3 regions of the Streptomyces sp. NC-S4 genome follow, and region 2 is predicted to be linked to each of the others. Evidence: riboswitches for the same ligand, from Rfam matches in the RefSeq annotation. Region 2 holds a riboswitch; each other region holds the start of a gene.

Region 1 (10,099 bases), 4.5 Mb from region 2:
CCACGGGCTGCACACCCTCTACCTCGGCTGCAACCGGATCGGCCCCGACGGGGTGGGTGCCCTGGCCGGCGCCCTCGGCGACGACACGACCGTCCGCGCCCTCTGGCTCAAGCGCAACCCGCTCTTCGGTGACGGCGCCCGCGTCCTGGCCGCGCTGCTGCGCCGCAACACCGCCCTGCGCACCCTCGACCTGGTCAACACCGGAATCGGCGGCGACGGCGTACGCCTGCTGCTCGACGCCCTGCTGGAGCGCGAACAGCCGCTGGAACGGCTCTTCCTGGGCGGCAACGGCCTCGGCCCCGAAGCCGCCCCGCTGCTGGCCGCCCTGATCCGGGACGCCGGGGTGCGCGAGCTGTACGTCCCCGCCAACCACCTCGGCGACGAGGGCGCCGCGGCCCTCGCCTCCGCCGCGGCCGACGCCGCCCACCCGGTCCGTCTCGGGCTCGGCGGCAACGGCATAGGCGCCGCCGGAGCGCGCAGCCTGGCCGCCTCCCTCGGCGGCATCGAAGCGCTCGACCTCGGGCGGACCATGTCGGAGCGCAGCCTCGGGTCCCCCGGCAACGACCCCGGCGACGAAGGGGCGTACGCCCTGGCCGCGGCCCTTCCCGGCAGTCCGCTGCGCCGCCTGGAGCTGCGCCACACCGGCCTCACCGGGCGCGGTGCGAAGTGCCTGCTGTCCGCGGTGCCCGCGGACAGCCCGCTGGAGTACGTGGGTCTCGGCCCGGGCCTGCCCCGCCGTGTGAAGCGCTCCTTCACCGAACGGCTCCGACCCGCCCGGGCGGCCCACCCGGACGTGCGCGCCATCGGCAGCGTGTACCGGTGAGCGTGGAGAACGCCGAACCGGCCGACCTGCCCGGCGGCATGCTCCCGGAGGACCGCCCGGCCTGGCGGCGGATCCGCCGCTACGCCGTGCCCGGCTGGATGATCGAGCAGGCCACCGCGCACCGGCTGGCCGGTGACTGGCGGGCGGCCTGCGCGGCCGCCGCCGTGGACGTCGGCTTCGAGCTGCCCGAACTCGCCGCCCGCTACGGCGCCGCCGTGGCCGAGTCGGTGGCGGAGGACCTGCGGTCCTTCGCCCCGGACCTCCTGCGCTGGCACCTGCCCCGGTACCTGGGCGGCCGCACCACCATCGCCACCGACCTGCGGATCCTGCTCGCCTCCTACGGCGGCCCCGGTGGTCCGACCCTGTCGGTCACCACGCCCCACATGAGCGAGGGCCCGCAGCGGCTGCGCCTGCACTGCGCGCCGGTCACCGCGAAGAAGCGGAACCAGTACACCGGGCGCGGGTTCGCCGCGGAGGACTGGCGAGCGGTTCGGCCGTTCTGGGACGCCCGCTGCGCCTCCGGGCTGGGCGAGCGCTTCGCCGATCCGGACGGCCTCGCCGAGCGGATCGCCCCGCTCTGGGCGCAGGGGGACGTGGTCGGGGCCTATGCGGCGGCGGGTATCGCGTGCGACCTGACCGGCCCCGTTCCGCAGCAGTACCGCCGGTCGAACGATCCGGAGGCGGTCCTCGCCGGAATGACCTTCGACCTCACCCGGCTCGCGCCGGAGGTGGCGCGGCTCGTGACGGCCGGAGCGGGAGAGCGGTACCGGCTCTCGGCCGGCTGGCGTACGTTCCTCCTGTTCGAACACACCGGACCCGCCGGACTGCGGGCCCGCCTCGTCGAACAGGCCGAGGCACTCGAAGCCTCGCCCCTCCCCCGGTACGTCCGGCAACGGCTGCCCGACCTCGAACTGGTCCGGACGGGCGTGGTCTCCCCGCACGAGCTGCACCCGCTGGTGTCCGCCGCGCTGTTCCCCGGCGCCGGACCCGCAGCGCCCCCGACCGGCCCCGGCACGGACGAGCCGGTACGGGTGCGCTGCCGCGGCGGATGGCACGAGGTGCGCTCGCGGAACGGCGTGCTCGACGTACCTCACACCCCCGAGGAGCAGCAACGGGAGCGCGCGATGAGGGCGTTCGGCGGCGCGGTCTCGGGGTGCTTCGCCGTGCAGCAGAGCTGGACCACGGGCGAGGGACGGCTGCCGCGCGCCCTCCGGGCCGAGCGGAACGAGCTCTTCCTTCGTCTCCAGCACGGCGACACCCCGGGTGTGGTGGCACTGCTGGACGCGGGTATGGACCCCCGGATCCGGGACGCCCGCGGCCGCGGGCTGCTGCACTCGCTCCACCTGCTCGACCACGAGGTGCTGCTGCCCCGGCTGCTGGCGGCCGGGCTCGACCTGGAGGCCCGGGACAAGAACGAACGCACCCCGCTCCTGTCGGCCGTGCACTGGGGCGGTTCGGCGGACCTGGTCAGGGCCCTGCTGGCGGCCGGCGCCCGGATCGACGTCGTCGACGAGATGGAACTGTCGCTGTCCCAGGAGATCCGCCGCTACAAGCGCACCGATCTCACCTTCCTGCGGGACCGCGCCGACGAGGAGTTCCCCGGCATCGGCGCCGACTGGTACGACGATCACTGGGCGTACCGCGAGGAAGACGAGGACGACGAGGACGAAGACGAAGGCGAGGACGACGACGCATGAGTGCGACCCAGCCGCAGCCCGCACGGGCCCTGGCCGCCGCCGACGCCCTGGGTGCCCGGCTGGGCGCCACCCGCACCGAGCCCGCCACCAACCCCCAACTGGAGGCACTGGCGCTGGCCGTGACCGCCAATCAGCCCGTGCTCCTGTGGGGTGAGCCGGGCATCGGCAAGTCCGCCGGCATGGAGCAGCTCGCCACGGCACTCGGCGTGCGGCTGGAAACGGTCATCGCGAGCGTCCACGAGCCCTCCGACTTCGCGGGGCTGCCCATCGTCGGTGAGGACCCGGCCGCCACGGGTGTCCCCATGGCCCCGCCGGACTGGGCGGTGCGCCTCGCCCGCACCGGCCACGGGCTGCTGTTCTTCGACGAGCTGTCCTCCGCCCCGCCGGCCGTGCAGGCGGCCCTGTTGCGGGTGGTCCTGGAGCGCCGGGTCGGCAGCCTCGAACTGCCGCCCGCGGTACGGATCGTCGCCGCGGCCAATCCGCCCGCCAGCGCCGCGGACGGCTGGCACCTCAGCCCGCCGCTCGCGAACCGCTTCGTCCACCTCGACTGGACGCACAACCCGCGCACCGTGGCCCGCGGCATGGCCGGCACCTGGCCCGAGGTGGCGATCCCTGCGGTCGATCCCGCCAAGGCCTCCGGGTCGGTCTCCCGGGCCCGCGGCGCCGTCTCCGGCTTCCTGACCGCCCGGCCGGGCCTGGTCCACCACATGCCGGCCGAGGCCGCCGGACGGGGCCGCGGCTGGCCCTCCCCGCGTACCTGGGAGATGGCCCTGCGGCTGCTGGCCACGGGGTACGCGGCCTCCACGGGCCGGGAGGCGCTGGCAGCCGCGCTCACCGGTGCCGTGGGCGAAGCCGCCGGGATCGAACTGCTCTCGTACCTCGAACACCTCGACCTGCCCGACCCGGACCGGGTCCTGGCCGACCCCGACGCCTTCGCCCTGCCCGAGCGCGGCGACCGGCAACTCGCCTTCCTGATCGCCGTGGTCGCGGCCGTGCAGAGCGAGCTCACGCGCCCCCGGTGGGAGGCCGGCTGGGCGGTCCTCGCCAAGGCCGTGGACGCGGGCGTGCCCGACGTCGCCGCCCGCGCCGCCGCCGACCTGGCCGCGATGCGCGACCTCGACTGGCCGGTGCCCGCCGGTATCGACGCCTTCGTGGAACTGCTGCAACTGTCCGGCTCACTGCCGGGCGGCAGCTGATCCCGGTCCTGCGCCGTGCTCCCGGAGCTGGACCGCGCGAAGCTGCTGGCCGCCCGTTACCGGGCGGCCGAGTCCCGTCCGTACCTCGCTTCCGCGTTGTACGCCCTGACCGTGGTGCCCTCGGCCGACGTGCGCACCATGGGCGTCGACCGGCACTGGCGCTGCTACGTCTCGCCCGCCTTCGTCGAGGCGACCCCTGTGGCCCTGCTGGCCGGGGTGTGGATCCACGAGGTGGCGCACCTGCTGCGCGACCACCACGGCCGGGCCGGCCGGCTGCCCGCCGCCGACCAGCGCGACCACGTCCGGGTCAACATCGCCCAGGACTGCGAGATCAACGACGACCTGCTGGCCGACGGACTGGCGCTGCCCGAGGGCCGGATGGAGCCCAGGCTCTACGGCCTGCCCACGGGCGGCCTGTTCGAGGCGTACCTGCCGGCGATTCCCCCGACGCCCCACGGGCCGGACTGCGGTTCCGGCGCCCACGGCACCCCCGCGCCCTGGGAACTGGGCGAGGAAGGCGGCCCCGCCCGGGTCGGCCCGGTGGAGGCGGAGGCCCTGCGCCGGCAGACCGCCGAGGCGGTACGGGCCCACCGGCGCACCCGGGGACGGGTCCCCGCGGGCTGGGCCCGGTGGGCCGAGGAACTCCTGGAGCCCACCGTCGACTGGCGCCAGGCCCTGGCGGGAGCGGTCCGCGAGGCGGCCGCCTGGGCGGCCGGCGCGGTGGACTACACGTACCGCCGCCCCTCGCGCCGGACGCCCGCGCTCGGCGGCCGGGTGGTGCTGCCCAGTCTGCGCCGGCCGCTGCCGCGGGTGGCCGTCGTCATCGACACCTCGGGCTCGATGGGTTCCGACGAGCTCGGGGCCGCCCTCGCCGAAGTCACCGGTGTCCTGCGGGAGGTGGGCGTCGGCGGCAACCGCGTCGCCGTCCTCGCGTGCGACGCCGACGTGCACGCCGTGACCCGGGTGCGCAGTGCGGGCGACGTGACCCTGGCCGGCGGCGGGGGCACGGACATGCGGGTCGGCATCGGCGCGGCCCTGGCGTTGCCCGACCGGCCGAACGTCGTGATCGTGCTGACCGACGGGTACACGCCGTGGCCGCAGGAGACACCGTCCTGCCGGCTGATCGCCGCGCTGATCGGCAACGCCCCGCCCGCGCCCCCGTCCTGGGTGGAGACCGTACGCGTCGACCTGGCGGTGTGAACCCAAGTGACGTGCCTCCGGCGGCCTTTGCCGACCGGCACCGCAACGGCACCGGCAGGGCCTCCAGAACATCTCCAGTAACCCTCTGTGTTTAACGTCCCGCAATTCGGTAACAAGATGTAGTGACAGGCAGTCAATACTGGACGAAAGGCAGGACCATGAATCTCGTCAATGTGCTCATCCTCGTCGCGGTCCTCGCACTTGTCGGCCTTCTGATCGCGGCCCCCCGCGCCACCGTGCGGCGCAATCCCTTCCCGGGCCGGCGACCGCGAGCCGGCCATCGCCGCTCGGACACTCCCCGGTCGACCCGGGTGCCCGGCCAGCGGGGCATTCAGCACCACGCGCCCTGACCCCGGGCACGACGGCCGGCCGTCAGACGGGTTCGGTGGCGAAGAGCTCCAGGTGGGCGCAGTGCGGGCAGCGGTACGCCTCGATGCGCCGCCGGGGCTTGCCCAGCCGTTTGGCACCGCCGAACATGCCGCGTTCCAGTGCTCCGGCGATCCAGCGCGCGTACCCCCGGGCCCCCTCCCCGGCGTCCTCGACGAAACCCGGCTCCAGGCCGACGCCACCGCAGTACGTACATCTCATCGCGTCCACGGGACGAGTGTAGGAAGCGGGCCGCGGCGCCGACGGCGCGATCGTGCGCCGACGTCCGTGAGGAACTTCACCGCGCAGCAGGTCCCCGGACCGGGGCCCGCGTTGCTACATTGTCCGGCGGCCGGTCCACGGCCCCGGACGAGATGCGCCGTACCCGGTTACGCACGACGACGCGCGAGGTGCCGCACCAGCGGCGCCGTCCGCTGTCCGCACCCGGCCAGCGTCCTCGTCGAGCAAGATGGGCCGTACGTCATGACCGTGCCACTCACACGCAGCCTGTACCGGACGACCGCGCACGCCGCGGGAGGACGTACCGGATCCGTCCGCACGGACGACGGACGCCTGGACGTCCGTCTCGCCCCGCCGCGCAAGAAGGTGCCCGGCACCACCAACCCCGAGCAGCTGTTCGCGGCCGGTTTCGCCGCCTGCTTCACCTCCGCGCTGGCGGAGGTGGCCGCCGAGTTCGGGGCGGACGCCTCCACCGCGCGCGTGGCCTGCGAGGTCCGGCTCGGCACCACGGACACGCCCGCCGGCTACGGCCTCGCGGTGACGCTCACCGTCGGCCTGCCCGGGTGGCGGGCGGCGGACCTCCAGCCCCTGCTGCACCGGGCGGACGCGGTCTGCCCGTACTCGCAGGCCGTGCGCGGCAACGTACCGCTGACGCTCCTGGCCGTGGACGGGACCGCCGAGACCGCCGCCGATGACCGCGCCTGAGCCCGGCGTCGGCGGCGCCGCCGACGCCGGCGTCCCGGTGCCCGAACACGGCGCCTGGCTGCGGCGGGGCATCAGCCGCGACGGCGGACCCCTCGTCGAGGACCGCGAAGTGGTGTGGCTGCAGGCCGGGGCGTACTACGCCGACAGCCGGGGCTTCGCCGGTACGACGTCCTTCGACGGCTCGCAGGTGCACTTCCACCACCTCACGGGCGAGCCCGGCGAAGACGCCGGCAGCTTCCGGTGGGACGGTGCGAACCTCGTCGAGCGGGGCACCAACCCGGACGGCAGCACCTTCCTGGAGATCTGGACCCCGCTGCCCGCCGCCGACGGCGCCTGCGGCTCCTGGTCCGGCCCGGACCACCACGTGGTGCGCGTCGGCCACCACGTGGTGCACGTCGATTCCCGTGCCGGTACGTACTGGCGGCTGTAGCCCCGCGCAGCCCGCCGCGGCGGCGGACCGTCAGCGCAGGAGACCTGCCGGGAGGTATTCCGCGTACTCCTCGGCCGGCCGGCCGGTGGCCTGCCGGACCAGGTCCTCGATGGGGTCGACGACCTCCTGCGGCGCGGGCGCGCCGAGGCGGGCGGCGACGTCCTTGCGGAGGGTCGGGAGCAGGGCGTAGAGGCGGTCGCCCGGGCAGGAGGTGGCGTTGAAGTCGCGGTGGCCGTAGATCTCCGACGCGGGCAGGCCGTACTGGTCGCAGATGTGGGCGCACAGGTCGGCCAGGGCCGCGTACTGCGCCGCCGGCGGGTCCTGCGAGGTGTACGTGCCCTCGTTCTCGATGCCGATCGACACGGTGTTCTGGCCGACGCAGTGCGCCGCCCGTACCTGGCGGGTGCCGGCGCGCAGCTCCGCCAGGCTGTTGTGCCGTCCCTCCAGCACGAAGGCCCCGCGGCTGACGGTGAAGTGCTGACCCGTGTCGATCCAGCCCTGCGCGTCCATGTGGTACGTCTGGATCGCGCGGGCGAGGGCGAAGGCGCGCTGCTTCGAGTAGTCCGTCACGTTCGCCGTCGCCGTGTGGTGGACGATGATCCGCTCCGGGCCGTTGTCCAGGACGACGACGGGTTCGGACGCGGCCCGCGCACCCCAGGCGGCACAGCCGATGATGTCCGGGGTCGCGGCGGAGTACGCCCGCCCCGCCGCGGCGAGCGGCAGTGCCGCGGCGGCGGTCAGGGCGAAGGCCCCCGTGAGGACCGATCGGCGGGTGAACGGAGCCGCGGCGCGCGGCGTCGGCTGGTGCGGTGCGCAGAAGGTCATGCGGCGCCATTGAAGGGGACGGTGCCGCCACCGGCCGCGCAGACACACCGCGCAACCCCCGGACGTACCACCATCGGTGGCCCCACCGTGAGTCCTCGGCCTCGGTGCTGGACGGAGCCCGCGGTCACCCGGAGCCGGAGGACGGAGCCTGCTTCGCCACCGACAGGGGCTCGGCGATGTCCTCCAACGAGCGCCGCTCGGCCTTGACCGCCAGGAACGCCGCCACGAGACCGGCGGCGCACATCAGTGCGGCGCCGATCCGGAAGGCGAGCGCCGTGTCGCCCACCACACCCGACTCGGTGAGGTCGGCGAAGACCAGCGGACCGCTGATGCCTCCCGCCGCGGTGCCGAGGGCGTAGAAGAAGGAGATGGCCATGGCGCGGGTCTCCATGGGAAACACCTCCGAGACGGTCAGGTACGCGCTGGAGGCGCCCGCCGACGCGAAGAACAGCACCACGCACCAGCAGACCGTCATCGTCGTCGCAGTGAGCGAACCCCGGTCGAACAGCCAGGCCGTCCCGAACAGGAGCAGGCCCGAGAGCAGGTACGTGGAGGAGATCATGATCCGGCGTCCGACCGTGTCGAACAGCTTCCCGAGCAGCAGGGGGCCGAGGAAGTTGCCCGCGGCGATCACGGCGAAGTAGTAGCCGGTGTTGCCCGTCGGCACGTCGAAGAACGTCGTGAGGATGGTGCCGAAGCCGAAGGTGACGGCGTTGTAGAGGAACGCCTGCCCGATGAAGAGCGACAGGCCGAGGATCGCGCGGCGCGGGTAGCGGCCGAAGACCGTCCTGGCGATCAGGCCGAAGCCGATGCTCTTGCGCTGGTGGACGGTGATCTCACCGGCCGGCGGCGGGAGCCGCTCGCCCTTCTCCTCCTCGATCCGCTGCTCCACCGACGCCACCAGCTCCTCGGCGTCCTCGTCCTTCCCGTGGATGAACTGCCAGCGCGGGCTCTCCGGTACGTGCCGGCGTACGAGCAGGATGACCAGGCCGAGGACCACCCCGAGGGCGAAGCTGAGGCGCCAGCCGAGGTTCTGCGGAAAGATGTCGGTGTCCAGCATCACCACGGACAACAGGGCGCCACCGATCGCGCCCAGCCAGTAGCTACCGTTGATGACGAGGTCGACCCGGCCCCGGTAGAGGGACGGGATCAGCTCGTCGATCGCGGAGTTGATGGCCGCGTACTCGCCGCCGATGCCGAAGCCGGTGAGGAAGCGGAAGAGGAAGAACCACCAGGACTCGAACGACAGCGCGGTCATCGCGGTCGCGCCCAGATAGACGGTCAGGGTGACCATGAAGAGCTTCTTGCGACCGTAGCGGTCGGTCAGCCAGCCGAAGAACAGCGCCCCGGAACAGGCGCCCGCCACGTAGAGGGCGGCGGCGACACCGGTGACTTGGGCGGCGGTGATGTCGAGGCCGCTGCCCTCCTCCGCGAGACGGCCGGCGACATTGCCCACGATGGTGACCTCCAGACCGTCGAGGATCCAGACGGTGCCGAGGCCGATCACGATCATCCAGTGCCACCGGGACCACGGCAGACGGTCGAGCCGAGCCGGCACGGCAGTGGTGACCGTGCCCGTGGTGGCCGGCACCGAATCCTCCGGCGACGAGGCGGTGGATGCCATCGCTTCCCCTTCCCTCCTGCTCGATCGCCCCCGCCCTGCCGGGTTCCCGCGAACCACGCGGACATGCGGCCGCGGACGGCTCCCAGCTTGCGCGCAGCCCCCGGCCGCACCGGCCACGACACACCTGCGCTGCCCGTTCACGACCGGGACCATCGGCCGTCAGGGGACGAGACACCTCCTCACCTCGTACGCACCTTCGGTCCCCGTGATCACTGCGCACTCGCGGCGGGCCGTACGACGATCTCGTTGACGTCGACCTCGGCCGGCTGGGCGACCGCGTAGGCGATGGCTCCGGCGATGGCGGACGCCGGCAGCGCCACGGCGCGATAGGCCTTCATGGCTTCGCGCGCGGCAGGATCGGAGATCCCGTCGGCCAGCTCCGACTCGGTCACGCCCGGAGAGACCAGGGTGACCCGGACGGAGCCGTCCGACTCCTGCCGCAGCCCTTCGGACAGCGCACGGACGGCGAACTTGGTCGCGCAGTAGACGGCCGCGGTGGGCGACACCTCGTACGCACCGACGGAGGCGACGTTCACGAAGTGGCCGCCGCCCTGGGCGCGCATCACCGGCAGGGCGGCGGCGATCCCGTGCAGCACGCCCTTCACGTTCACGTCGATCGTCCGGTCCCACTCGTCGACCTTCAGCCCGGCCAGCGGCGAGAGCGGCATCACCCCGGCGTTGTTGACCATGACGTCCAATCGGCCGTAGTGCTCCCGGGCTGCGGCCACGAAGGCCTGCACGTCGACGGCGTCCGTGACGTCCAACCTCTGGAAGGCGGCCGTACCCCCCGCCTCGTTGAGCTCCCGGCCGAGCGCGGCGAGCCGATCCCCGCGCCGCGCGCCCAGGAACAACCGGTGGCCGTCGGCAGCGAGCCGCCGGGCCGTCGCCTCCCCGATCCCGCTGCTGGCTCCGGTGATGGCCACGACCTTGGATTGGTTCCTCATGCCTGCCCTACTCCTCGTTCGAAGCGGAAGATTCCGCCCGACCGAGTCT
Region 2 (10,099 bases):
GACACACCCGTCAGCAGCGCGTGCACCGCGTACAGCGCGGGCGCGACGAACAGGAAGGAGTACTCCAGCGGCTCGGTGATCCCCGTGACGAACGAGGTCAGGGCCACCGACAGCATCAGGCCGCCGACCTCCTTGCGCCGCTGCGGCTTCGCGCAGTGCGTGATCGCCAGCGCCGCCGCCGGCAGCGCGAACATCATGATCGGGAAGAAGCCGGTCAGGAACAGGCCCGCGGTCGGATCGCCGTGCAGGAACATGTTGATGTCACCGTGGTACGTCTTCCCGTCCGCCGCCGTGTACGACCCGAACTGGAACCAGATCGGCACGTTCAGGAACTGGTGCAGACCGATCACCAGCAGCGCGCGGTTCGCGACACCGAAGATGCCGCCACCCCAGGCCCCCAGCCCGCGCAGCCAGTCGGAGAAGCTCTCCAGCGCGTCCCCGACCGGCGGCCAGACCCACAGGCAGAGCGCCGCGAAGGCGATCGCGACGAAGGACATGACGATCGGGACGAGGCGGCGGCCGTTGAAGAAGCCCAGCCAGTCCACCAGCTTCACCCGGTGGTACCGCTGCCAGAAATAGGCCGCCAGCAGGCCCATGATGATGCCGCCGAAGACCCCGGGATTCTGGTACGTGTACGCCACGAACGTGTCGTTCGGCCCCAGGCAGCCACCCCCGATGTCCTTGGTCCCCGCAGGGCAGGCCTTCTGGAACGCGTGCAGCACCCCCCGGTACACGAGGAAGCCCGCCGTCGCCGCGAGGGCGGTCGAACCGTCCGCCTTCTTCGCCATGCCGATGGCGACACCGATGCAGAAGAGGAGCGGCAGGCCGAGGTCGGGGTCGAGCAGCGCCCCGCCCGCGCCCGCCATCACCTTCGCGACGTCCGTCCACTGCAGACCGTCCGCGCCGAAGACGTCCGGCTGCCCCAGGCGCAACAGGATGCCCGCCGCGGGCAGTACGGCGATGGGGAGCTGCAGGCTGCGCCCCATCTTCTGCAGCCCTTGGAACGCGGTGTTCCGCCAACTCGGCTGTGGCGCTGCTGCGGAGCTGCTCGCGCTCATCGGCGTCCTCCCTGACCGGCCCGTTTTGGCTGCCGCAACACTTGCGGCACACTGGTGTAGACCAGTTGTGGGCAGGTTGCTGCTGATCGTCATCATTCGGCAGAGACCGGTCATGTGCCTGCATAGATGGGCCAACCGTGCGTTACCGTGACGAAGCGGACCATGCGGGCGGGTCCCCACATACTGGCCGCCGAGACTCGTTCTTCGAAACACTCAGGGAGAAACACATGGCCACCAAGGCTGAGAAGATCGTCGCCGGGCTCGGCGGCATCGAGAACATCGAAGAGGTCGAGGGCTGCATCACCCGCCTGCGCACCGAGGTCATCAACCCGGACCTCGTCGACGAGGCCGCACTCAAGGCCGCCGGCGCCCACGGCGTCGTCAAGATGGGCACCGCGATCCAGGTCGTCATCGGCACCGACGCCGACCCGATCGCCGCCGACATCGAAGACATGATGTGATCCGGACCCGCTAGCCGGGTACCGCCGGACCCCGTCACGGAAGCCCGTGACGGGGTCTTCGCGTCCCCCGGCAGGGACTAGGCTCGGAACCATGTCTCGCATCGACGGCCGTACGCCCGAACAGCTCCGCCCGGTCACCATCGAACGCGGATGGAGCAAGCACGCCGAGGGCTCCGTCCTCGTCTCCTTCGGAGACACCAAGGTCTTCTGCACCGCCTCCTTCACCGAAGGCGTCCCGCGCTGGCGCAAGGGCAGCGGCGAAGGCTGGGTCACCTCCGAGTACTCGATGCTGCCCCGCTCCACCAACACCCGCGGCGACCGCGAATCCGTCCGCGGCAAGATCGGCGGCCGCACCCACGAGATCTCCCGCCTGATCGGCCGCTCCCTGCGCGCCGTCATCGACTACAAGGCCCTCGGCGAGAACACCATCGTCCTGGACTGCGACGTCCTCCAGGCCGACGGCGGCACCCGCACCGCCGCCATCACCGGCGCCTACGTCGCCCTCGCCGACGCCGTCGCCTGGGGCCAGAAGAAGAAGTTCATCAAGGCCGGCCGCAAGCCGCTCACCGGCACCGTCGCCGCCGTCAGCGTCGGCATCGTCGACGGCGTCCCCCTCCTCGACCTCTGCTACGAGGAGGACGTGCGAGCCGAGACCGACATGAACGTGGTCTGCACCGGCGACGGCCGCTTCGTCGAGGTCCAGGGCACCGCCGAGGGCGAGCCCTTCGACCGCAAGGAACTGAACGCCCTCCTCGACCTCGCCGCCGGCGGCTGCGCGGACCTGGAAGCCATCCAGCGGGGCGCGCTCGAACTGTAGACGGCAACCGCCGGGCCCGGCCCGGCGTCAAGGAAGATACGGGCGCACGGTGTCGAAGCCGTGCGCCCGTCCTCGTAGCGTCCAAGCCCTCAGGGGGAGAACCGCATGAAGCTCCGCATAGCGGCCGTAGCCGTGGCCGCCGTACTCACCGTCCCGGCCCTGACCGCCTGTGACGCGATCTCCACGGCCATGGACTGCGCGAACACCGCCGTGGCCATCACGGACGGCGCGAACGACCTCCAGCAGGCCGTCTCCCAGGCGGGCAACAGCCCCCAGGACGCCCAGAACGCGCTCAACCAGATCGAGACGAACCTGAAGAAGATCGGCGACCAGACGGACAACGCCGACCTGGGCAAGGCCATCGACTCGATGAACACGGCCGTCAAGAACGTCCGCGCCTCGATCGAGAGCGGCAACACCGCCCCGGACATCAAGCCGGTCGCGGACGCGGCGAGCGAACTCTCCAAGGTCTGCACCCCGGGCTGACCCGGATAATGGCGGCATGACCTCGACGCCCAGCCGCCTCATCCTGGCCACCCGCAACGCGGGCAAAGTCTCCGAACTCCGCGCGATCCTGTCCGACGCCGGCCTGCCGCACGAGCTGGTCGGCGCGGACGCGTACCCCGAGATCCCGGACGTCAAGGAAACCGGCGTCACCTTCGCCGAGAACGCCCTCCTCAAGGCCCACGCCCTGGCTCGCGCCACCGGCCTGCCGGCCGTCGCCGACGACTCGGGCCTCTGCGTGGACGTCCTGCACGGCGCCCCCGGCATCTTCTCGGCCCGCTGGGCCGGCACCCACGGCGACGACAAGGCCAACCTCGACCTGCTGCTCGCCCAGCTCGGCGACATCGCGGACGAGAACCGCGGGGCCCACTTCGCGTGCGCGGCGGCCCTGGCCCTCCCGGACGGCACCGAACGCGTCGTCGAGGGCCGCCTCCTCGGCACCCTGCGCCACGCCCCGTCCGGCACGGGCGGCTTCGGCTACGACCCGATCCTCCAGCCGCAGGGCGACACCCGCACGTGCGCGGAACTGACCCCGGCGGAGAAGAACGCCATCTCCCACCGCGGCCAGGCCTTCCGCGCCCTGGTCCCCTTCGTCCGCGCCCTCCTGGGCTGACGCGGGTCGATCCGGCGGGCCGCCGCCGGGATGCGGACACGTCGAAGGCCCCGTACGCGAGAACTGCGTACGGGGCCTTCGACGTGGACGTGCGGTTGGGGGGACTCGAACCCCCACGGGTTTTACCCCACTTGGACCTAAACCAAGCGTGACTGCCAATTCCACCACAACCGCGACATGTCGCCCAATTTGGACATTGCGCCCTGTTGGGTCGCTCTCAGTCTACGGGCGACTGGAGCTGGAGTCAGCCCTGGGAGGGCGCTTCCGGCACCACGTGTCCGTCAAGGCGTGGCAGTTGGGGCAGAGGTACCGGAGGTTCTCGCGTCGGCTGTCGAGCCAGTCGCCGTTGATGTGGTCGATCTGGAGGGTGAGCGGTCGCCCCTGCCACTCGCCGGGGTTCCCGCACCCGGCGCAGGAGTAGGGGACCCCGACCTCCTGGAGGGCCTGATGCAGCCGGGAGCGTTTGGGTCGCGAGGACCCCTCCGGGTGCAGGGTGAGTGCGGCCGGCGCGATGGGCTCGGCTGTCGCCGCCGTACGCCTGCTCCATGGGCGACGCGTGAAATGGCGGACGTCCAGTTCGAGTTGTGCCACCTTGCGTCGTAGTCGGCGGTGGTTCACGTCGTTGACCTCGATGCCGAGTGCCCGCATGAGGTCCGCATAGCTCGTAGCGCCCGGAACGGCCGCACGCAGTTCGGCTTCGGGGATGAGCAGGCGCGAGTTCCGGAAGTGAGCCGTGCTGATGTCCTGCTCCTTCAGCGCCCTCGCGAGTGCGGCACGCGACCGGCCGTCGTCGGTCATGCCCAGCGTGCGCGCCGTACCCCTGATGCTGTCGGAGGCGGCAGCGGCTTCCCTGAGCTCCTCCGTGGTGAAGGGCAATTCGGTGCGCTCACGCTGCATGCCCTTGAAGTGGCTGACGTCGATGCCTGCTGCGCCCATGCGGCGAACGATGTGCGACAAGGTGCCGGGCGCCGGTCGGGCGCCGAGTTTCAGTGCGACCTCGCGGACGGTCGCGGAAGAGGCCGCGGCCGAGGCGATGGCCTCGTCGGTGTAGGTGTGTCGGAAGCTCCGGCTTGCGAAGTGGCTGACGTCGACTCCGTAGAGCTTCGCCTTGGCCTGGAGCGCCCGGCGCTGTCCGCCGCTGGCCCTCAGTCCGAGCCGCCTCATCAGATCGGCCCAGCTCTTCGATTCGGCAACCGCTGAAGCCAGTGCCTTCCGCTTGTGCGAGTCGTTCATTCGCTCCCCCCCCGCCGTGCGTTAGGCCGTACATGCGGCCCTCGTACGGAATAACGACACCGGAAGACGGACGGTTACGGGCCGTTTCGTCCGATAAGCGGAGCGGCCCGCACCGGATGGTGCGGGCCGGTTCGGTGGGGCGGCGGCGGGGGTCAGAGGCCCAGGTCCTTGATGATCTTGGCTACGTGGCCCGTGGCCTTGACGTTGTAGAAGGCGTGCTCGACCTTGCCCGCCTCGTCGACGACCACCGTGGAGCGGATGACCCCGGTCACCGTCTTGCCGTACAGCTTCTTCTCCCCGTACGCGCCGTACGCCGTCAGCGTCTCCTTCTCCGGGTCGCTGACCAGGGTGACCTTCAGGTCCTCCTTCTCGCGGAACTTCGCCAGCTTCTCCGGCTTGTCCGGCGACACGCCGATGACGTCGTAGCCGTGTCCCGCCAGGAAGGACAGGTTGTCCGTGAAGTCGCAGGCCTGCTTCGTGCAGCCCGGGGTCAGCGCGGAAGGGTAGAAGTAGACGATCACCTTGCGGCCCTCGTGGTCGGCGAGCGAGACCTCGTTGCCGTCCGCATCGGGCAGGGTGAAGGCGGGGGCGGTGTCGCCCGGCTGGAGTCGCTCGCTCATCGTGACACTCTCCTCGGGAGGGGATCGGTATGCCATGAGACTAAGCTGACAGACTGTTCATGGCGGACTACGCCCCACACGACCACGACGACGGAGGCAGCGCGGTGCCGGAAGCCAGGACCCCCGCACAGATCGAGGCGGACATCGTCCGCCGCCGTGAGCAGCTCGCCGAGACGCTCGACGAGATCGGCGTGCGCATGCACCCGAAGACGATCATCGGGGACGCGAAGGCACGGGTCGCCTCGTCCGTCGACCAGACCGCCGGGCGGGCCTTTGCCGCGGTGAACCGGTTCGTGACCGACGTGCGGGACGGGCTGCGCCACGACGACGGGGCTCCGCGCGTGGACCGGATCGTGCCCGTCGCGCTGGTCGCGGTCAGCCTGGTCGGGCTGCTCGTGGTGTCGGCGCGCCGCAAGAGCGCATGACCCTGAGCGGTACGGGACGGGCGCGGGCAGGTAGGTTCGGGGCGTGAGCGAGAACACCACCCACGACAAGCTGCCCATTCGCATGCTGCACGACCGCGTGCTCGTGAAGTCCGATCTGCCGGAGGGCGAGCGGCGCTCGGGCGGCGGCATCCTGATTCCCGCGACGGCCGCGGTGGGCAAGCGGCTGGCCTGGGCCGAGGTGGTCGCGGTCGGGCAGAACGTCCGTACGGTCGAGCCCGGTGACCGGGTGCTGTACGACCCCGAGGACCGTGCCGAGGTCGAGGTGCGCGGTGCGACGTACGTGCTGATGCGCGAGCGGGACCTGCACGCCGTGGCCGCGGAGCGGCTGGAGGGGTCGGAGGACTCCACCGGGCTGTACCTCTGAGTTGTCGGAAAAGGGCTGGTGGCACAGGTCACCGGCCCTTTTCGCGGCCTTTTGCTACGGTGGGGGAGAACCCCGACGAGACGCGCCGTACCGGGTACGACAAGACGACGCACCCCGTACCGCTCGTTGTCTCGGAGGTGCCGTCATGGCATGGGTTCTTCTTCTCGTCGCCGGTCTGCTCGAGGTCGGCTGGTCGATCGGCATGAAGTTCACCGAAGGTTTCACCCGGCTGTGGCCCAGTGTGTTCACGGGTGCCGGGATCGTCGCGAGCATGGTGCTGCTGTCGTACGCGGCGAAGACCCTGCCCATCGGTACGGCGTACGGGGTGTGGGTGGGCATCGGCGCCGCCGGTGCGGCCGTGCTCGGTATGGCGGTGCTGGGTGAGCCCGTCACCGCCGCCCGGATCTTCTTCATCTGCCTGCTGCTGGTCGCCGTGGTGGGGCTGAAGGCGACCTCCGGCCACTGACCGGCCCGCCCCGGCCCCCCACCCGCCCCGGCCGCCCCGCTGCTCCACTACTCCAGGAACGCTGACGGCGGGCGCAGGCCTTCGGCCGGGCCTCCGTCGCTGCCCTGCGTGCTGCCCTGGGTGCTGCCCTGCGCGGAGCCCTGGGTGCCTTGGGTGGTGCCGCCCTGGTCGCCGCCCTGGGTGGTGCCGCCGTTGTCCTGGCCGCCGTTGTCCTGGCCTCCGTTCGCCGGGCCGCCGTTGTCCTGGCCGCCCTGGTTCTGGCCGCCGTTGTTCTGTCCGCCCTGGTTGCGGCCGCCCGTCGGGTTCGACGGGGAGGGCCGGGCCGGGCGGGCGGGGGTGCTGGGCGAGGGTTCGCCGGGGGTCTCCTGCGGTGTGTCGGATTCCGGGCTGGGCGGCGGCGGGGGCGGTGCGGCGCCGGGCTGGAGTTCCAGGTCGAAGTCGACGGGGTCGGTGCCTTCCAGGGCGGTCTTGGTGTACGCGGCCCAGATCCGGGCGGGGTAGCCGCCGCCGCCGATGCGGGGCTCGCCGAGGGCGCCGTAGAGGGATTCCAGGGTTCCGGTGTCGGGGTCCTGGCCCATCATCGAGATCACGGTGACCAGGTCCGGGGTGTAGGCCGCGAACCAGGCAGAGCGGTCGAGTTCGCCGGTGCCGGTCTTGCCCGCGGCCGGGTGGCCGGCGGCGAGGGCGGCCGTGCCGGTGCCGTTGTCCACGACGCTGACCAGCATGGAGGTGGTGGTGTCGGCGGCTTCGCGGCTGATGGCCTGGGTGGGGGTGCGCGGGGGGAGAGGGATGGTTTCGCCGCCCTTGGTGATCTTCTCCACGAAGGTGTAGGGGGTGCGCCGGCCGTGGTCGGCGAGGGTGGCGTAGGCCTGGGTCATGTCCAGGACGCTGGCCTGCAGGGTGCCGAGGGCCATGGCCGGGCCGGGTACGAAGTTGGGGGTGTTCTCGGGGATGCCGAGGTCGATGGCGGTCTTCTTGACCTTGCCGGTGCCGACGTCGACGGCCATCTGCGCGTACACGGCGTTGACGGAGAGGTCGGTGGCGGTGTTGACGCTGATGTTCCCGTAGGAGACCTGGCCCTCGTTCTCGGGGGCGAAGCGGATGCGGCCGCCGACGACCGGGCGTTTGTTGTCGCCGTTGTAGATCGTGTTCGGGGTGATCCGGCGGCCGTCCTGGGTGCGGGAGTCGTTCTCGGCGGCGGCGGCGAAGACGAACGGCTTGAAGGTGGAGGCGACCTGGTAGTCGTGGCGGGTCGCGTTGTTCACGTACTGCTTGGTGTAGTCGATGCCGCCGTACATGGCGAGGACCTTGCCGGTGGCCGGGTCGACGGAGACCCCGCCGGCCCGGACCAGCCGGTCGGCCGCCCGCTTCTGGGGGTCGAGCTTGCTGACCATCTGGCTGTCGACGGCGTCGACGAGGGCGCTCTGGCGGCGTTTGTCGAGGGTGGTGGTGATGCGGTAGCCGCCTTCGGCGAGGGTCTTGTCGTCGAGGATCTTGTTGTCGACGATGTAGTCCTTGATCGCTTCGACGAGGTAGCCGCGCTGGCCGGAGAGGCCGGCGGCCGCGCGGACCTTGCCCGGTTCGGGGAACTGAGTCTTCGCGCGTTCGGCGGCGGAGAGCCAGCCCTTCTTGACCATGCCGTCGAGTACGTAGTTCCAGCGGGCGAGGGCGCGGGGGCGGCTCTGGGGGTGGGAGACCACGTCGAACGCGCTGGGGGAGTTGAGCAGGGTGGCGAGGTAGGCGCCCTCGGCGGTGGTGAGTTTTCCTACGTCCTTGCCGTAGTAGGCCTGGGCGGCGGCCTGGATGCCGTAGGCGTTGCGGCCGAAGTAGCTGGTGTTCAGGTAGCCCTCGAGGATGTAGTCCTTCGACTTCTCGCGACCGAGTTTGATCGCGATGAAGAACTCCTTGACCTTGCGTTTGATCGTCTGTTCCTGGCCCAAGTAGTAGTTCTTGACGTACTGCTGGGTGATGGTCGAACCGGACTGGGTGCCCTTGCCGGTCGCGGTGTTCCAGGCGGCGCGGAGCATCGCCTTGGGGTCGACCGCCCGTTCGGAGTAGAAGTCCCGGTCCTCGGCGGCCAGTACGGCTTCCTGCACGGTCCGGGGGATCTGCGACAGCGGCACGTTGACGCGGTTGACCTCGCCGTCGCGGGCGATCTGCGAGCCGTCGGAGTAGAGGTAGACGTTGGACTGCGCGGTGGCGGCGGAGTTGGCCGGCGGGATGTCGACCAGCAGGTAGCCGGCCACGAGGGCGCCGCCGATCAGCAGGGCGACGAGCAGGACGGCGCCGAGGACCATGCGCCAGGTGGGCAGGAAGCGGCGCGCGCCGGTCCGCCCGCGCCGGGCCTTCTTGCCGGGGTCGCCCTGCTGCGCCTGCTGTGCCTGCTGTGCCTGCTGCGCCTGCTGGGGCGTCGGCGGTTCCGACCGTGGCTGCGGTACGTCCGGCGGGGTGTCGGGGTCGCGAGGGGTCCAGCCCGGGGGTGGTGACTGGTCGCTCATCGCCAGGACTCCTCGACGCCGTTCAAAATATCCACTTCTGTACCTCATGGTGTCTACCCGATGGCCGCTGATTCCGCCCCGGACGGGCATAAATCGGTCGCGTGGCTCGCCCCTCCGCACTAAGCTCGCGCGCTTTGGCCGACGTAGGAACGACGTGGGAAACGGAGGGATACGGTGCGCCGGAGAGTGCGGAACGGAGCACGTCGGTCGGCGGGTCTCTACCTGGCGGTCATGGCGGGCGGATTCAGGCGCTACGCCACCTACGGGACGGCGACCGCGGCCGGGGTGTTCACCAACACCGTGTTCGGGTTCATCGTCGCGTACACGTACATCGCGCTGTGGGACGAGCGGCCCGGACTCGGCGGCTACGACCGGGCGCAGGCGCTGACCTTCGTCTGGGTGAGCCAATCGCTGCTGGCGGCCGCCGCGCTGATCGGCGGCGGCTTCCAGGAGGAGCTCCAGGAGCGGATCCGGACGGGCGACATCGCGGTGGACCTGTACCGGCCCGCGGACCTCCAGATGTGGTGGCTCGCGGCCGATCTGGGCCGGGCGGGCTTCCAGTTGGCGGGGCGTGGGGTGGTGCCGCTGGTGGCGGGGGCGCTGGCGTTCCCGCTGGCACTGCCCGTCGATCCGCTGCGCTGGCTGCTGTTCCTGGTGTCCGTCCTGCTGGCGCTGGTGGTGAGCTTCGCGCTGCGCTACATGGTGGGGCTGGTGGCCTTCTGGCTGATGGACGGGGCGGGGGTCAACGTCATGGCGACCGTCGCCTCGATCTTCTTCTCCGGGATGCTGCTGCCGCTGACCGTCTTCCCGGGCGGGTTCGGCGAGTTCGTGCGGACGCTGCCGTGGGCGGCGATGCTGCAGGTGCCGATGGACGTGCTGCTGGGCGAGCACGCGGGGGCCGGGAGTGCGGCCCGGGCGCTGGGGTTCCAGGCCGGATGGGCGCTCGTACTGCTGGGAACGGGGCGGCTGTTGCAGTCGGCCGCGACGCGGAAGGTGGTGGTCCAGGGTGGCTGAGGCGG
Region 3 (10,099 bases), 2.6 Mb from region 2:
TCCCTTTCGGGTCTTGCCGGGCCCGCGGCGTCCGGCAAGATCCGAAAGAAACGGCCTGAACGGCCTGGACGGCCTGGCTCAGTCCTGGGCGAGCGGGGCGGTCGGCGTTCCCCCGGAGGATGCGGTCGAGAGGACCGTACGGATCCGGACGATGCCGGCCCGCCAGGGGCCGCGGCCGTCCCGGTCGGTCTCACCCCACAGTTCCATGAGCTCGGACGGTTCGGTGACCACGCGGTCGAGGGCCCGGGCGGCAAGGCCACGCAGCTCGGTGGAGAGCCGGGGCACGGGCAGGTCCGGCCCGTACGCGGTGGTGACGGGCTCGCCACCCGGGCACTGGGCGGCGACCAGGGCCGCCGCTGCGACCGCCTCCACCGCGATGTCCTGGTCGAGGTGGTCACGAGTGCCGATGGCACGGAGGAGGGCATCCCGGATGATGCCCTCGCGCTCGCCCTCGGGTGCCTCGTCGAGGTCGCCGGAGAAGTCCGCCGCGGTGTCGTTGTCGAAGGGGCCGACGTCCCAAGTACCCATGGATCTCTCCCGCTCGTGGTGCTGTACGGGCATCCTGCCGGACACCACTGACATGCCGTGACCGACGGTGGTCCAGGTCGAGCGGGGCGGCGTGTCGGTCATCTGTCGGTGGCTGCCCGGTTCGGCGTCGGTGGCCTGTCGGTGAGCTCCGGGAGTGTTTCCCCCAACCGGCCGTCCGGAGCTCACCGGGCGGCCCCGATCTCCGGAGTCACCATGCAAACGCACACGCACACGCACACGCCGGTCACGGTCATCGGTGCCGGACTCGGCGGTCTCACTCTGGCCCGTGTCCTGCACGTCCACGGAATCCCGGTCACGGTCTACGAGGCCGAGTCCTCCCCGACCGCCCGCGCCCAGGGCGGGTTGCTCGACATCCACGACTACAACGGACAGCTCGCCCTTCAGGCGGCCGGCCTGATGGACGAGTTCCACGCCATCGTCCTGGAAGGCCGCCAGGCCATGCGGGTCCTCGACACCGACGGAACCGTCCTGCTCGACCAGGCCGACGACGGCACCGGCACACGCCCCGAAGTGGAGCGCGGCGCGTTACGGCAGATCCTGCTCGACTCGCTCCCTGCCGGCACCGTCCGCTGGGCGCACAAGGCCGCCGGCGCCCGCACCCTGGGCCGCGGCCGCCACGAAGTGACCTTCACCAACGGCACCACCGTCACCACCGGCCTGCTGGTCGGCGCGGACGGCGCCTGGTCGAGGGTCCGGCCACTGGTATCCACCGCCACACCCCAGTACACCGGCACCTCGTTCGTCGAGACCTACCTCTTCCACGCCGACACCCGCCACCCTGCCGCCGCGAAAGCCGTCGGCGGTGGAATGCTGATCGCACCCGCACCCGGCCGGGAGATCTTCGCCCACCGGGAATCCGGCGACACCCTCCATGCCTACGTGGCGCTGACCCGGCCCCAGGACTGGTTCGCCGCCGTCGACTTCACCGACACCACCACGGCCACCGCCCGGATCGCCGCCGAATTCGACGGCTGGGCACCGGAACTCACCGCGCTGATCACCGACACCGACACCGCACCCGTCCTGCGCCCCCAGTACACCCTGCCGGCCGGACACCGGTGGGACCGGATACCGGGGGTCACCCTTCTCGGCGACGCCGCCCACCTCACACCCCCCAACGGCGAAGGCGCCAACCTCGCCATGTACGACGGCGCCGAACTCGCCAACGCCCTCGCCGCCCACCCCGACGACCCCGAGACCGCACTCACCGCATACGAACAGGCCATGTTCCCCCGCAGCGCCGAACCCGCCACCTTCGAGGGCGGAGAAGTCCCGGGCATCGACTCCGAACACAACACCGCCCAAGCCCTGATCAACATGATCACCGAGAAGAGCCGATGAGCCGCTCGGGGTCCCGATCCGACGCGGGCCAGGACTCCGGCCGGGCCATCCGAGCGCGGTTCAGTCGTCCGGGCAGATGACGAAGAGCGGAAAGGCCTGGCGGCGGGGACGGCTGCCCATCCCGTCGAGTGCGGCGCGGATCTCGCGCAGGTGGTCGGTGGTCATCTGCAGTGGGGGTTCGTGGGGCTGGTAGGTGGTGCGGACCGGGTAGTCCACGCCCGGTTCGGTGGTCATCTCGATGTGGCAGCCCATGACGTGGGTGACCGGTCTGCGTTCGCAGAACCCGATCAGGCGGTCGATGGTCCGGGTGAAGGCCTGCCAGTCCTGGATGTAGAGGCGGCCCGGATAGACCGTGTCGCCGGTGAGGAGGAACCCGGTCCACGGGTCGTAGAACGTGACGGCCGCCTCGTGGTGCCCGGGGGTGGCCAGGCACTCGAGGCGGCGGCCTCCCAGGTCGACCCTCGCCGTGGCGGTGGGGTTCTCGTCGAATCCGAAGTACTTCCAGGCCGTGGGGAGGTCCGCCGCGACCACTGTGGTGTCGGGGCGGTCGGCGAACTGGCCGTCGCCCGCGATGTGGTCGCCGTGGGCATGGGTGTGCAGCACCAGCAGGTGGTAGTCCCGGCGGGGGTGGCGGGCGAGCCAGCCGTCGACGAGCCGGTCCACCACCGTACGCAGGGGGAAGAACTCGCTCGAAGCGGTGGCCCCGGTATCGATCAGCACTGCCCGGTCGTTGCCGAACAGCAGGAAGAGGAACGGCGCTTCATAGTTGATCGCCATGTTCTGCCGCAGGATGACCGTGTGTTCGTCGTACTCATGGACCTGGATGTCCGGGTCGGTGTTGTGCTTGGACGACGGCGAGCCGTGGATCCAGCGGACGTCCAGCTCGCGAGGCCGGGGATCCGGGTTGTCGAAATCGATGAGGAACGTGCCTGCGGCCATGACGCCTCCTGAGTGCGTCGTCTTGGCGGGCCGGGTACGGCGCACATCTCGTCCGGGGTGGGCACCTGTGAGCCTCCGGCGCGACGCTACCACGGCCATCGATCCACGGATCCGCTGCCGGGCGCCCGTGCGGCGGCACAGCTCGCCCCGCATCCGTTCCATGGGCAATGGCGGTGTTCTTCGGCGAGAAACCGCGGCAGGGACAAGCGAAATCCATTCGCCGTCAATTCGCCCGGTCCCGCGCCGCGACAGCTGACGTCAATTCATATCGATTATCGGACAGGTGATTTCAGGCCATGGAGGCGCCGTAATTCGAAGCGGTTCCGATAGCGGGCCGCTACGATTCGATCATGGGACCCTTGAAACCGAATCTCATTGAACTCATAGTCGGCCTCATCACCTTCTCCGTGGTCTTCGCCGCACTGGCCAAGGTCCTCCTTCCGAGGATCGACAGGACGCTCGCCGAGCGCGAGGAGATCACCTCGGGCCGGCTGGAGCAGGCCGAGGCGATCCAGCGGGAGGCGCAGCACATTCGGACCGAGTACGAGGCCGAGTTGAGCGCTGCCCGTCATGAGGCCTCTCGGATCCGCCAGGCCGCACACGAGGAGGGCCTCGCCCTCCTCGCAGCCGTCCGCACCGAGGGACAGAAGGTGCGTGAGGAAATGGTCGCCGCCGCCGGCGTGCAGCTGGAGGCCGACCGGGTGATCGCCGAGGCGGAGCTCCGCGAGCACGTCCTCGGGCTGGCCACCGAACTGGCGGGGCGCATCATCGGTGAGCCGCTCACCGACATCGACCGCGCCCGCGCCGTCGCCGACGAGTTCTTCGCCGGGACCGAGGCCGGGACCGGGGCCGACACCAAGGGCTGAGTCCACGGCCGCTCCCGCGCACCGGGACCGGGACCGGGACGGGCGCGTGCTCCGTCACCCCACCGTTCTAGAGTGGGGGCCCCGAACGGAGAGGTTGGCCATGACGAACCGTCACGCGGTGGTGGTCGGAGCCGGAATCGGCGGCCTCACGAGCGCCGTCGCGCTGCACCGCCGGGGCTGGCGCGTCACCGTCTGCGAACGCGCTCCCGAACCCCCGGTCACGGGCGCCGGGATCGGCCTCGCCCCCAACGCCCTGCGCGCGCTCGACGCCGTCGGCGTCGATGTCTCCCGTGCGATCGGCGGCGCCGTGCCCAAGGCGATGGGCGTGCGCCGCCCCGACGGCCAGTGGCTGACCCGGGCGGACACCGCGGACATGGCGGCCCGCTACGGCATGGCACCCCTCGCCGTTCCGCGCCCGGCCCTCACCGCCACCCTCGCCGCCGCCCTGCCGCCCTCGGCCCTGTGCTACGGCACCGAGGTGACCGGCGTCGACGACGCCGAGGGCCGTCCGACCGTCCGCACGGCGGCGGGCCCGGACCTTTCCGCCGATCTGGTCGTCGCCGCCGACGGCATCCACAGTCCGCTGCGCCGCGCGCACTTCCCCGCGCACCCCGGACTGCACTACATCGGTGAGACGGCCTGGCGGACCATCGTGGACGCCCCGGACCTGCGGATACCTGCCATGAGCGAGACGTGGGGGCGGGGGGAGCGGTTCGGGGTGACCCCCCTCGTGGACGGCCGCTACTACCTCTACGCCACCGCGGTCGTCCCGCCGGACACCCGCTTCGCCGACCCGCGCACCGAACTGCGGCGGCGCTTCGGCGCATGGCACGATCCCGTTCCGGCCCTGCTGGACCGCGTCGGGCGCCTCGACGCCGCCGACGTCCTGCGCAACGACCTCTACGATCTGGCCGCGCCGCTGCCGTACCTGCACCACGGCCGGATGGCCTGGCTGGGCGACGCGGCCCACGCCATGGCCCCCAATCTCGGCCAGGGCGGCTGCCAGGCCATCGAGGACGCGGTGGTCCTCGCCCGTCTGCTGCCCGCCGGGGAGCGCGGCGACGGCGGGGACACGGCCGTCCCGGCCGCCCTCGCCGCGTACACCGCCGCCCGCCACGCCCGCACCGACGCCGTGCGGCTTCGCGCCCGTCGCGTCGGACGTCTGGGCGTCCTGCGCAATCCGGTCGCGGTGGCCGTCCGTGATCTCGCGGTCCGGGTCACCCCGGCCCGGCTGGCCCTGCGCGGCATGGACGACCTCTTCAACGGGTTCCGCCTCCCCACATAGCGTGAGGGGCGGTCCCGGACGGCCTCAGGCCGTGCGGGCCGGGAAGGAGAAGCCGTAGCCCTGCTCCTTGAGCCAGGGCAGGTACTCCTTCAGCGCGGCGACGGTCTCGCTGCGGTCGCCGCCGCCGTCGTGGAAGAGGACCGTCGGCTGCTGGGGGAGCTTGCCCTCCACGGCGGCGAGGATGGCCTTCAGGCCCGGCCTGTTCCAGTCCTGGGGATCGACGCTCCAGCCCAGCGGCCGCATCCCGCTCGCGGCGGCGATCGCGCGGCTGTCCGGGGTGAAGGCTCCGCCCGGCGCGCGGTAGTAGGTGACCGGGACCCCGGGCACGGCCTTCTCGATCATGGCCTTGCCGTCGAGGATCTGCTGCCGCTGGTAGGCGACGGGCTTGTGGTCCATCGTGACGTCGTGGTCGACGGAGTGGTCGCACAGCCGGTGACCGTCGGCGGCGACCGCGCGCACCAGCTCCGGGTACTTCTGCGCCTTGGTGCCGATCATGCAGAAAGTGGCCTTGACGTGGTTCTTTCGCAGCGTCTCCAGGACCTGGGGCGTCCAGCGGGGGTCCGGACCGTCGTCGATGGTGATCGCGACCTGGCGGCCCGCGCCCTCTGCCAGCCGGGAGATCCCCAGCGGGACCCCGGCGGCGCTCCGGGCGGCACCGTGGGCTGCGCCCTGGGCGGCGCTGTGGGCGGTGCCCTGAGCGCTGTGGGCGGTGCCCTGAGCGGCGCCCTGGGCCACGTCTGCGGTTCCGGCCGGTGCGGAGTGGCCGGAAGGGGGCGCGTCGGGCGTGCGGACCACCGAGCCGTCGGTGGCGGCGTACGCCGGGGTGCCGGCTGCCGCCAGGAGGCCGAGGAGGCCGGCCGCAGTGACGTACCCCGCCCGTCGACGACGTGCGGAACTGGTGGTGATGCGCATGGACGTGCTCTTCCTTTGCCCTCAGCCCCCGGATCTCGCTGGTCGGTCCAGGCTAGGTCATCCGTTTGGAGCCCCTACTCGACCAAATGGCCCGTTTTGTGTGGTTCAGGGCACAGGGGAGCCCGGGCGGAAGACCGACGACCTCGGTGTGCCAACGGCTCTGGCGGCTTCCGCGGAACGGCGCCACCTGTGAGCAGTGTCACGGCGCGGTCGTGGCTCCGCAGTGCTCTCGGACGAGCGCGTACGAGGCGATGCGATCACCGAGGTCGTGGACGGGCGTGGTCAGCATCAGCTCGTCCGCCCCGGTCTCGGCCACCAGGTGTGCGAGCCGCTTCACGACGGTCTCGGGAGTGCCGACGGCCTGCTGGGCGCGGAAGCCCGCCAGCGCCTGCCGCTCCTGCTCGGTGAAGGGGTGGACGGCCGCCTGCTCGGGGGTGGGGAAGGGCATCCGGCTCTCCCCCTTCAGGAGGCCGGCCTTGACGACGTTCATCGGGCCGGCCCGCCGGACGGCTTCCTCCTCCGTCTCCGCGCACACCGCCTCCACGCACAGCAGCACCCGGGGCCGCTCGCACCAGCGGGACGGGGAGAACGCCGACCGGTAGGACTCCAGAACCGCACGGGTGTTGTCCGGGCGGATGTGGTGCGCGACCGCGACCGGCAGGCCGAGTTCCGCCGCGAGCGCGGCCCCTGCGGGGCTGGAGGCCAGCAGCCACGGCTCCGGCAGCGGCCCCAGTGCCACCTCGTCCACCAGGAACGAAAGGATCGCGGCCACGTCGTCCCGGTACTCGGCGTCCGTCGCCGGGCCGGCGCCGCGGCGCAGCGCCCGCGCGGTGGCGTCGTCGAACGTGCCGGGGCCTCGGCCGATGCCGAGGTCGATGCGGTCCTCGTGCAGGGCTGCCAGCGTCCCGAACTGCTCCGCCAGCGTGATGGGGGCGTGGTTGGGCGCCAGTACCCCGCCCGAACCGAGGCGGATGGCCGAGGTCGACGCGGCGGCGTGCGCCGTCAGTACGACCGGTGGGAACGCGCCGATCGCGGGAGAGTGGTGGTGCTCCGCGTACCAGATGCGGTGGTAGCCGAGGTCCTCCAGTCCTCGGGCGAAGGCCGTGGTGTCCCGGAGGGTGTCGGCGGCCCGGGTGCCCGTTTGCACCATCGCGACTTCCAGCGCTGAAAGGGGTATGTCGAGCATGGCGCCAGCATAGGGATCGCGGGTGGCGGCGCGGGCGGGCGTGATCGTTTTCGCGCCACGCCGCCACGCCGCAACCGGATTCGTCGTTGCGGCTCAGTGCTCCTTGAGCAGGGCGCAGACGAAGTTCTCCTGCACGGTGCGCAGTCGGGCCAGCAGCGCGGGCTTGTTGCCCTTGCTGGTCTGGGTGTTGATCGAGAAGGTCAGCGACCGGGTGCCGTCGGGCGAGGTGGCGGCGAGCTGGGTGTATCCGGGGAAGTTCCCGGTGTGGCCGTAGAGCACTCCGCAGCGGGTGGTGTACTGGAAGATCGCCAGCCCGGCGGCGTTGGTGCCGGGGCCGGCCGGCTCCGAGGAGTCGCCCGGACGGAAGGTCAGTTGCTCCTTGCGGGTCGGCGCGGACAGCAGGGCGGGACCGCCGTAGGCGCGGATGAAGGCGCCCAGTTCCCTGGGGGTGGAGACGATGCCGCCGGAGGCCCAGACACCGGAGGCGCCCACGGCCTCGCTGATGTCCTCCGGTTCGGCCGGCGGCTGGACGTCGTAGCCGTGCAGGTACGGCCGGGGGAGCCGGTAGCCCAGGGGCAGGCTGGTGCGGCGCAACCCCAGCGGGCGGTACACGAGCTCCTTGAGGAGGTCCTCGTAGCGGCGGCCGGTGACGGCCTCGGCCATGAGCGCGACGGCGATGTTGTCCGAGTTGGAGTACTCGTACAGGGAGCCGGGGACGAAGCGCAGCGGCTCGTCGGCCACGAAGTCGAGGAGGGTGCGGGGGTCGAACACGTGGCGCGGGTCGGCGGTGAGGATCTCCAGGAACCCGGGGTCGGCCGAGTAGTCCGGCAGGCCGCTCGTGTGCTGGAGGAGCTGGCGCAGCGTCACCGCGTGCCAGGCCTCGGGCTGGTCCGGCAGCCGCTCGCCGATGGTGTCGTCGAGGGAGAGCAGGCCCTGGTCGACGAGCCGGAGGGCCACGGCCCCGCTGAAGGCCTTGGCGATGCTGGCGATGCGCATGTGGTCGTCGGGGTGCGGTGGGCGGCCGGTCGCGATGTCGCCGACACCGGCCGTGTACACCTCCGTACGGTCACCGCGGGTGAGCATGGCGATCACCCCGGGAGGGCCGTCCTTCTGGGCGACCAGCCCGTCGAGCTGCCGCTGCAGACGCTTGTCGTGGCGCCGGTCGCTGTCGCCCGGGCCCGGGTCACCGGCCGCCTGGGCGGGCTGCAGGAGCCCTCCGAGTGCGGCGGCGGTCAGGGCGGCGGCGGACAGCCCGGTGCGGAGACGGCTTCGGCGGGCGCGGGCACTGGCGCGGGCGCGGGCACGGGTCGGCATCTACGTGGCTCCTGGTGTGCGCGGGGACGGCCGGGGCGGGCGGCACCCGGCCCGGCCCAGCAGTAGCAGCCCGGGCGGCCCGCCGGGGCAGCGGCGCGCGCCGACACCCCCCGGTTGGCTGCGCAAGTCGCCGTCGGACCTGGGTTCTGCTTCCGGTGGTGACCACGGCGCACCGCGCGAGTTGCGAGCGGCGTGCCCACCGGAGCGCGCACGAGGCAGCTGCTCCCGCCCTCGCGGGGATGGTCCCGGCGCGGACCGACCCCGTGGGAGGGGCGACTTCCGGGCGAGGTCATAATCTCGCCATGAACATGCTTGCCGTGCGGGCGTCCTTGGCGGCTCTGCTCGTGGGAACCGGCCTGAGCGGGTGTTCCTTTCTCAGCCCCGAGACGTGTGAGGGAACGGCGGCGGCCGTGGCCGAGCTCGACCGGCTGCCCGCGCTGGAGCTGCGTCCGCAGGGGGCCGTGGCCTTGGACGGCGTCCCGGGGGCCGAGGCCCACTGCGTCGACGACACCACGGGCGCCTGGCTCACCGCGGAGCGCTTCTACGCGTACGACGGGACCAGGAACGACGTGCTGGAGTACTACGGCCGGGAGGCGCCGGCGGCGGGATGGCGTCCGGTGGGCGACCTGGACACGGGGTCCGACGGTCGGCGGGTCGTCTTCTGCTTCGAATCCGCCGACCGGCCGAGCCTGACCCTCTCCTTCACCTCTCCCGAGACGCTCCGCGAGATCTACGGGACAAAGCCGCACCCGGCGGAGCTGCTCGGCGTCAACGCCAGGACCTGGTACTGGTGGTCCACCGAGGCGGATCGCGACGGATCGGGCATGGACTGCTAGGCCGTCTCTTTCGGATCTTGTCGGCCGAGCCCGCGGCGTCCGGTGCCGTACCCGGCAAGGCGGAGGTGTGCACCGCGTACTGGACGTACCCGGGCGCCCCGACAACGCGGCCGGGTGCGGTGCCGGGCGTCGCGGGCCCGGCAAGATCCCAAAGAGACGGCCCAGGGGGTGTTGTGACAGGCCTGGTCACGTGGTCGACCGGCTGTCGGACCTGGACGGCCCGTACGGGCTCACCCGGGCTGCGACGGAGGGGTTCAACCTGTTGGAAAGGGGGTCCGTAGCGGACGGCAAGCTCGTCGTACCGCGTGGCGACCGTGCGGTGCCTCTTGAGGCGGTCGATCCCGCACTCGACGTCATGGCGCTCGCCGAGTCTCCCCGCTCAGCGAAGACCGAGCTTCTCGCGTTCGGCGTCGATCAGCTCCGCCATGAGTTCCTCGGGGTCCACCGCGTACGCGGCGTCGTCGAGGGCGTCGTGGTCCTGGGTGCTCAGCGGCAGGCCGAGCCCGGCGAGTTCGGCGGCCAGCTGTGTGAACGCGGTTCGTTCGCCGGGCTCGTCCTGGTAGCTCGCCTGCTCGGCGGCGCACCCCTCGGTCAGGGTGGGGCCGGCCAGGCGCCGGAGGGTGAACTCGGTGTCCAGCTCTATGAGGTGCCAGGCCCGGTCCGCGGGTTCGTCGGGGTGCAGCCAGTAGCCGACCCACCCCTTCCCGCCCTTCGCCACGAGCTTGACGTACTTGGCCATCTCCGCGGCTCCGGCGTTGACGGCCCGCATCTCCGGGTCCGCGAGTTCCTCTTCGCTCAGATAACTGGTGTCCAAGAACGGGTGGAGCTCTCCCGCCTCGAAGAAATCGAGGTCGAGCAGGCGGGTGAAGTC

What was found. A riboswitch is a leader RNA that binds a small molecule or an ion and turns the genes downstream of it on or off. The one in region 2 is predicted to bind guanidine.
Region 1: it holds a riboswitch for guanidine, as region 2 does, so the genes downstream of both, ACXNSR_RS35460 (Ohr family peroxiredoxin) here and ACXNSR_RS14810 (DMT family transporter) in region 2, are expected to answer to the same signal.
Region 3: it holds a riboswitch for guanidine, as region 2 does, so the genes downstream of both, ACXNSR_RS03165 (MBL fold metallo-hydrolase) here and ACXNSR_RS14810 (DMT family transporter) in region 2, are expected to answer to the same signal.

Annotation. Positions count from the first base shown of each region.
Region 1 covers NZ_CM135937.1:7,925,814-7,935,912, reverse strand. Annotated here, with positions in the region: gene ACXNSR_RS35485 (leucine-rich repeat domain-containing protein) at 1-823, shown strand, start outside; gene ACXNSR_RS35480 (ankyrin repeat domain-containing protein) at 820-2,520, shown strand; gene ACXNSR_RS35475 (AAA family ATPase) at 2,517-3,716, shown strand; gene ACXNSR_RS35470 (vWA domain-containing protein) at 3,732-4,916, shown strand; gene ACXNSR_RS35465 (hypothetical protein) at 5,289-5,504, opposite strand; guanidine-III (ykkC-III) riboswitch at 5,628-5,690, shown strand; gene ACXNSR_RS35460 (Ohr family peroxiredoxin) at 5,766-6,227, shown strand; gene ACXNSR_RS35455 (hypothetical protein) at 6,214-6,657, shown strand; gene ACXNSR_RS35450 (peptidoglycan recognition protein family protein) at 6,688-7,482, opposite strand; gene ACXNSR_RS35445 (MFS transporter) at 7,607-9,106, opposite strand; gene ACXNSR_RS35440 (SDR family oxidoreductase) at 9,316-10,050, opposite strand.
Region 2 covers NZ_CM135937.1:3,378,760-3,388,858, reverse strand. Annotated here, with positions in the region: gene ACXNSR_RS14860 (PTS transporter subunit EIIC) at 1-1,058, opposite strand, end outside; gene ACXNSR_RS14855 (glucose PTS transporter subunit EIIB) at 1,196-1,519, shown strand; gene rph (ribonuclease PH) at 1,611-2,336, shown strand; gene ACXNSR_RS14845 (hypothetical protein) at 2,442-2,822, shown strand; gene rdgB (RdgB/HAM1 family non-canonical purine NTP pyrophosphatase) at 2,839-3,453, shown strand; tRNA gene ACXNSR_RS14835 (tRNA-Leu) at 3,544-3,627, opposite strand; gene ACXNSR_RS14830 (HNH endonuclease signature motif containing protein) at 3,676-4,686, opposite strand; gene bcp (thioredoxin-dependent thiol peroxidase) at 4,839-5,306, opposite strand; gene ACXNSR_RS14820 (DUF3618 domain-containing protein) at 5,411-5,731, shown strand; gene ACXNSR_RS14815 (GroES family chaperonin) at 5,775-6,116, shown strand; guanidine-III (ykkC-III) riboswitch at 6,160-6,230, shown strand; gene ACXNSR_RS14810 (DMT family transporter) at 6,262-6,582, shown strand; gene ACXNSR_RS14805 (transglycosylase domain-containing protein) at 6,630-9,080, opposite strand; gene ACXNSR_RS14800 (ABC transporter permease) at 9,312-10,094, shown strand.
Region 3 covers NZ_CM135937.1:812,176-822,274, forward strand. Annotated here, with positions in the region: gene ACXNSR_RS03150 (EamA family transporter) at 1-59, shown strand, start outside; gene ACXNSR_RS03155 (DUF4259 domain-containing protein) at 79-528, opposite strand; gene ACXNSR_RS03160 (FAD-dependent oxidoreductase) at 742-1,890, shown strand; gene ACXNSR_RS03165 (MBL fold metallo-hydrolase) at 1,951-2,829, opposite strand; guanidine-III (ykkC-III) riboswitch at 2,841-2,908, opposite strand; gene ACXNSR_RS03170 (F0F1 ATP synthase subunit B family protein) at 3,180-3,695, shown strand; gene ACXNSR_RS03175 (FAD-dependent oxidoreductase) at 3,796-4,980, shown strand; gene ACXNSR_RS03180 (polysaccharide deacetylase family protein) at 5,005-5,892, opposite strand; gene ACXNSR_RS03185 (MsnO8 family LLM class oxidoreductase) at 6,092-7,078, opposite strand; gene ACXNSR_RS03190 (serine hydrolase domain-containing protein) at 7,172-8,392, opposite strand; gene ACXNSR_RS03195 (hypothetical protein) at 8,695-9,228, shown strand; gene ACXNSR_RS03200 (hypothetical protein) at 9,608-10,099, opposite strand, start outside.